Regions from separate parts of the Mesorhizobium sp. P2_F8 genome, predicted to be linked through region 2. Evidence: predicted binding sites of a transcription regulator. Region 2 holds the regulator's gene; the other holds the start of a gene.
The links. Region 2 encodes LexA, which represses DNA repair genes until DNA is damaged. Its sites were predicted from a motif close to TGTTCNNNNTGTGTTCNG; they were not measured.

Region 1 (3,410 bases), on a different contig from region 2:
TGCCAGCGGCAAGGGTGCGAGCAGCGCCTCCTCCTCGCCGCCTGCGACGATGCGGTCACTGGCAAAGCGTGCCGCCGCCCAGGCCGCGCCCGGTGTCGCGGCAAGCCCGGCGCGGACATCGAAACCCTGATGGAAGAAGCGTGACAGGATGTCGTCCAGCATGGCGCGTTCGCCGCCGAAAAGATGGGTGCAGCCGGTGACGTCGAGAAACAGGCCGTCCGTTGCGTCCAGCGCCACCAGCGGGGTGTAGCGGTCGCACCAGTCGGCAAGGCCTTCGAGCAGGCGGCGATCGGCTTGCGGATCGGCCTCGACGATGTCGATCGACGGATGCATGGCGCGCGCATCGGCGATGCCCATGTCGCGCTTCAGGTGCAGCGCCTCAGCCCGCTCGTCGAGGGCCGAGATACGCTGCGCGTTGCCCTTGCGGTGGCTGATCACCAGCGGCAGGTGATCCGACGGCCGGGAACGCCAGGACCGCCCCAGACGCTGCCGCAGGATCCTTTCGACCGCGAGATAGGGAAACCACAGCGACAGGATTCTTTGCTCTTTCCTCGCCCCTTCTTTCGTCGCCCCATCTTTCATCGAATGCGCGTTCATCGGGGTTCCACTCCAGTGTGAATTGTCCAGGCAGGGCCGTGCGGCTCTTGCCGATGGTGAGGGTGAAGGCCGGGCGGCCGATCGAGCCGGCGAGCGGCCCGACGATGGTGTCGCGCGGCACCGCCGGTGCCGACGCGACGATGAGACGAACGGGTGCGGCCGTCGGTTCGGGCTCGGCAGCCTGCCGCAGCAGGAACACCGGCCGGCCGGCACTCTGTGCCCGGGCATGCAGCCGGCGCGTCGCGGTCAGGTCGAGCCGCTGCGGATTGCCGCGGATCTCGAGGATGACGGCGGCGAGCGCCGTCATCCGGGCGGCCTCCTCGGCGACCCACAGCGCATCGACAAGTTTTGGCGCCTCGGAAAACAGCAATTGCTCGGGTTCGATGCCGAACGAGGCATGAAGCCCCCTGGCATAGGGAAAGCCGGCCTCGCGAAAAATCTCCGATGTGCCGATCCAGAGCACCGGCAACCCTTGCGTCTGCTTGAGGATCAGGCTTGCGAGCGACAGAGCGAAGCCGGCGACGGCTCCGGCATCGCGGGTTTCAATGCCATGGATTTCGCTCAAGGCGGCTTTCGGCAGGCCGCCGCTCAGGGCGGCATCGAGCCGCTCGACGCCGGTGGACAGGAACGCATCCGGCAGCGCCGCGGCAACGCCTCGGCGGACAATCGTCACATCGATGCTGGGGCCGGCGTCGACGCGAACATCGGGAGCCGCGGCGGCCGGCGCCTGCAGGCGCTCGGGCAGCGTTCCCTCGATCTTCGCGATCTGGCGGCGCAGGGCAAAAACAGTCTCCCGCGCCACGGCGGTCATCGCCATGACGGTCAGCTTTCACTCACAATTGTTCCTGTTATGTTCCTATAGATTCCAGAGGGTGCTGGAAGAGTCAAGCGGAGTCATGGGGAATTTATTCCTGCCCGGGGCTTGTCGGAGGCGTGGGCCACCCCCGCCATTTGCCGATTGCGGCGCGAAAGCCTATATGCCGGGATCAAAGGACACAGCATGGCCCGCATCTACAAGACCCGCAGCTGGCACGACGAACTTTCGCCGTCGATGGAGGAAATGGAGTTCCTGGCACTGGAGGCTTACGCCCATCTGCCGGAGGATTTTCGCAAGCTGACCGGCGAGATCGTCATCCAGATCGCCGAGTTCCCGACCGACGAGATCATGGACGATCTGTCGCTGGAAACGCCCTTCGACCTGCTCGGCCTGTTCGAGGGACGCGGCATCGCCGAGCGCTGGAATCCGCAGACCGGCGAAGGCCCGAACCGTATCACGCTCTACCGCCGCGCCATCCTCGACTACTGGGCCGAAAACGAGGAAACGCTGGGCGACATCGTCACCCACGTGCTGATCCACGAGATCGGCCACCATTTCGGCCTGTCGGACGATGATATGGAGAAGATCGAAGAGGCGGCTGAGTAGAACGTCAGAGGCTTGCGCACAGCGGTAAGGAACTGGCGTCTCATTCCTTCGCGCCCCCTTCTGGCCTGCCGGCCATCTCCCCCTCAAGTGGGGAGATTGGCAGTTTCAACCTCCGCTCCTTTTCTTCCACGCTGAAAATTAGCGAAAGCCGTCCACGACATCCGATCTCCCCCCTTGAGGGGGAGATGTCCGACAGGACAGAGGGGGGCGCTGTCCCGCCAGCGTGGGGGCTAGCCGTATACCAATCGCCAAGCCTACCAATCACTCAGCTTGGTATCCGGCCCATATTCCTGACCGTCGATATCCTTGACCACGGCCTGGCCGCAGCGCATCGTCTTGGCCTCCTTGTCGAAGGCATAGGTCGGCGAGCCGAACAGGTGCCAGCCCTTGTTCAGCGCCGCAGTCACCTTGTGGCAGAAGCTGGCATCGTCAGGGCCAGTGAGAAAGCGGTAGAGTTTCATCCGTCAATTCCTGTCGTGAGTGCCCAAAGCCCGCGAGCATCAGGCTGGTATCATGCGCCGATGGCCGCCGCCTTCGCCAGCAATTTTTCAGCTTGCGCCAGGTGCAGCCTCTCGACCATTTTTCCATTCAGCGCAATCACGCCCTTGCCGGCATTTTCCGGAAGCGCAAAGGCATCCTTCACCAGGCGTGCCTCGGCCACGGCTTTTGTGGACGGCGCGAAGGCCAGGTTCGCCGCTTCGATCTGGGCCGGATGGATGAGGCTCTTGCCGTCGAACCCCATGGCCGCCGCTTCCGTGCATTCATGGGCGAAGGCGTCGAGGTCGCGGAAATCGTTGGAGACGCCGTCGAGAATGTCGAGGCGGCCGGCGCGCGCGGCCAGCACCATCTGCATCAGCCACGGCACGAGGTAGCGCCGGTCAGGAGTCGCCGACACGCCGGTGCCGTTGAGCAGGTCGTTCGTTCCGGCAACGAAACAAGCCAAACGCGAAGCCGGATCGCGGCCAAGTTCGGCAATGGCGCCGATGTTGAGCAGCGCCTTGGGCGTCTCGATCATCGCCCACAGTTTCACGCTGTCGGGAGCAAAATTGTCGTCGAGCACATCGCCGGCCTCAAGCAGGTCGCGCGGCGTGTCGACCTTGGGCAACAGGATGCCGTCGGGCTCGCAGCTAGCGACAGCCAGCAGGTCGTCGGCGCCCCATTCGCTGGCCAGCGCATTGACGCGCACCACCATCTCGCAGCGGCGGCCAAGGTGGTTGGCAACTGGGCGGTTGGCGAAGATGCCGGCCAGTTTTTCACGCACGGCGATCTTGTCGGCCGGGGCGACGCCATCTTCGAGGTCGATGATGACGGCATCGCAGGCAAGCTGCGCGATCTTGGCCAGCGCCTTGTCGTTGGAGGCCGGGATGTAGAGCACCGAGCGGCGTGGGTG
Region 2 (3,410 bases):
CGCGCTTTTCTCGATCGCCGCCTATCTTGTCATCTCAGGCGTCGTCGTTGCCGCAGAGCGCAGCTTCATCATGCTGGCGGTGATGCTGATTGCCGTGCTGTTCGATCGGGCGGCGCTGACCATGCGCAACCTGGCGATCTCGGCGATCGCGGTCATTGCGGTGTCGCCGCATGAAGTGGTCGGCCCAAGTTTCCAGATGTCGTTCGCGGCGACCGCGGCGCTGGTCGGTGCCTATGCCGGCTGGTCTGATCATCGTTCGGCGAAAACGAAACCGCCGCCGCCACGGCGATCTCTGCCTGGCTTTCTCACGCGAAAATTCTTGTTGGCGATGGGGGGCCTTGCCATGACCTCCATCATCGCCGGCAGCGCTACGGCGCTGTTTGCCATCTGGCATTTTCAGCGGGTGTCGCCGCTCAGCCTGTTCGCCAATCTCGCCATCATGCCAATCGTCTCGCTGGTTGTGATGCCTTTCGCCGTCCTCAGTGCGCTGGCGATGCCCTTTGGCGCCGATGGCCCCTTTCTTTACGTGATGGGCAAAGGCCTGACGGTGATGATCGCCATGTCCGGATGGATTTCCGAGCGCTCGCCGGTCGACGCGGTCGGGTTGATTTCGCAGCAGTCCGTCCTGCTGGTGGCGATTGCCTTGGTCATTGCGACGGTGGCGACGACATGGCTGCGGCTCGCAGCCCTTCCGTTCGCGCTTGCGGGCCTGTTGACCGTCTCGGACACGCCCGCACCGGACGTGCTGATCTCTGAGGACGCCAGGCTGGTTGCGCTGCCGATCGGGGCTGGCGAACTCGCCGTCAGCCGGGCACGCCCGAACGAATTCACGGTCGACAACTGGAAACGCGCGCTGACATCCGAGACCATCGTCATGCCGGAGGTGTTCAGCAAAGAAGACGGGCAATTCGAGATAGCCGATGCCGCCGAGCTGCCGTCGGGCGCGCCTTTCTATTGCACATCGGGCGTTTGCCTCGCCAAGCATCCGTCCGGTGCGATCATCGCGCATGTCGAAGACCGAAAGGACGCCTGGATGGCCTGCGGCTTCGCCGACCTGATCGTCATCAATGACGCCACGGCCTATGACCCCTGTCACAATCCACTTGTGCTCGTCATCACCAAGCGACAACTGGCCCGCAAGGGTAGTGCGGCCGTCTTCTTCGATCGCCAATCGGCGACCACGCCTGCGACGATCAGCTTCGCGGTGGACGGGTCATACCGGCCCTGGCACACGCAGCGCAAGTTTTCGCGCGAGGCGAGGGGCCTGCCACCCTACCGCAAACCCGAAAAGCCGGTCGCAAGCCCTGCTCAGTAGCGCCTGATCAGCCCGACGAGCTTGCCTTGCACCTTGACCCTGTCCGGTCCGAAAATGCGGGTTTCATAGGCCGGGTTGGCGGCTTCGAGAGCAATCGAGGCACCCTTGCGGCGGAACCGCTTCAGCGTCGCTTCCTCTTCATCCACCAGCGCCACGATGATCTCACCCGGGCTGGCTGTATCGGCATTGCGGATGATGACAGTATCGCCGTCGAAGATGCCGGCCTCGATCATCGAGTCGCCCTTGACCTCCAGGGCATAGTGTTCGCCGCCCATGATCATGTCCGGCGGCACCGAGATCGAATGCGTCTGGTGCTGGATGGCGTCGATCGGCACACCGGCCGCGATGCGTCCCATGACCGGGATCGACACGGCGGAGACCACGTCGTCGTCATTGCCGGCCGAAGGCATCCGCGAAGACGCAGGCTTGAGTTGCCGGCCAAGGCCGCCTTGACCGAGGCTGCCCTGGATGACGCTTGGCGAGAACTTCTTTGCCGCGTTGAGGCCTGGCGCGATCGAATCCGGCAGCCGCAGCACTTCCAACGCGCGCGCCCGATTGGGCAGGCGGCGAATGAAGCCGCGCTCCTCCAGCGCCGTGATCAGCCGGTGTATGCCGGATTTGGAGGCAAGGTCGAGCGCTTCCTTCATCTCGTCGAAGGATGGCGGAATGCCGCTTTCCTTGAGCCGTTCATGGATGAACATCAGCAGTTCATGTTGTTTGCGCGTCAGCATGGCAGCCCCCAGGTTACCCAAAACCAGAATCGGAAAAACAAACCCAGAACAAACACTATCTGTTCCAGTTGTGTTCCGCAACCGTTTAAAGTTTAATGAACTTGTTAAGGCGGCTGAAATTATTTGGCGCCCCGGCAGTCGTCGCGATCGACGCATGCCTGCCACCGCCGAGCGCTTGGTTGGATTGAAATTGCTATGGTTAATGGCCTGCGGCCCACCCTGTGTCGGGCTTGGCCTCGGCTAACGCTGGAGCTCGACAAGGGGGCTCGGTTCACTTCACCGGTCGTGGCTCCCGTGAACGAAAGGGAGCCAAAATGCCAACTTTGGCGGAGGAATTGCCCATATCGTTCCTCGTCGCATTACCGCTTTTTTGTGTTGCCGTCGCCCGCATGGACATAGACATGCAGCGTGTAGCCGATGTGGGCAACCATCAGGGTTTTCGCGCGCTCGATGTCACGATCCAGCGCCGCTTCCATGAGCGCGGTGTGATGTTCGATCGCGATGGCCTGGCGCAACGCCTCCATGGCCTCTTCGTAGCCATGCTGGAGACCGGCGGCCGCCCGCAAGGTTGGCGCCAGGCCAAGAAAGCGGTGATGGCGACGCAACTGATCCGCGATCGTGGAGTGGAAGGTCAGCAGCCAGGGGGATGTTGCCGCGCTGAGCAATGCCGCGTGGAAAGCCTCGTGCTTTTCATCCCATTCGTCGACCACTTCGTCGGACGGGTCGTCGACCGCGGTCCTGCTACGCGACAGCCTGTAATGGGCGGCAACGACGGCGTCCTCCCATTCACGGCCGCCTTTCTCGATCGATTCCTGGAGCAGAGGCAGTTCAACCACCAATCTGGCGCGTGACAGATCTTCCAACTCGTTGCGCGAGACCGCGGCGACGGCAAAGCCGCGATTGCTGATGGCGGTCACCAGGCGTTCTGCCTCCAACCGCGAGAGCGCCTCGCGCAGCGGTGTCCAGCCGATGCCGTAGCTGTTGCGCAACGCGCTGAGCTTGAGCGGCGCGCCGGGCTTCAGACGGGTGGTGAGGATATCGCGGCGCAGCAGCCTGTAGGCTGCTTCTGTCTTCGAGAATTGCTCGTCGTCCAGCATTGCCGACCATCCGTACCAATTGGTCGAGTGATTATATATGAAATCCTTCCATTGCGTAAATTATATATAATGTTTGACAACACCCAAGGGACTGCCCATGATCGCCAACGGTTTCACCTGATATGTTCATCTGAGCCCATGCGCGGGGATAGTCGACCATGAATGCAACTCTCGATCTCGCTGCAATCGAGGCGATGGACGCCGCGGATCCGCTGCGTTCCATGCGCGATCGTTTCGTCTTGCCGCAAGGGGTGATCTACCTCGACG

Region 1: AC1DZP_RS22360 (ImuA family protein) is a predicted target of LexA. The motif match lies at 1,438-1,455, and genes of this name have one in related genera.

What each region holds. Positions count from the first base shown of each region.
Region 1 covers NZ_JBFUFB010000009.1:97,236-100,645, reverse strand. Annotated here, with positions in the region: gene AC1DZP_RS22365 (DUF6504 family protein) at 1-438, opposite strand, end outside; gene AC1DZP_RS22360 (ImuA family protein) at 380-1,414, opposite strand; gene AC1DZP_RS22355 (metallopeptidase family protein) at 1,598-2,020, shown strand; gene AC1DZP_RS22350 (DUF1737 domain-containing protein) at 2,275-2,481, opposite strand; gene AC1DZP_RS22345 (HpcH/HpaI aldolase/citrate lyase family protein) at 2,532-3,410, opposite strand, start outside.
Region 2 covers NZ_JBFUFB010000006.1:438,874-442,283, reverse strand. Annotated here, with positions in the region: gene AC1DZP_RS17760 (ComEC/Rec2 family competence protein) at 1-1,315, shown strand, start outside; gene lexA (transcriptional repressor LexA) at 1,309-2,046, opposite strand; gene AC1DZP_RS17750 (GntR family transcriptional regulator) at 2,406-3,143, opposite strand; gene kynU (kynureninase) at 3,302-3,410, shown strand, end outside.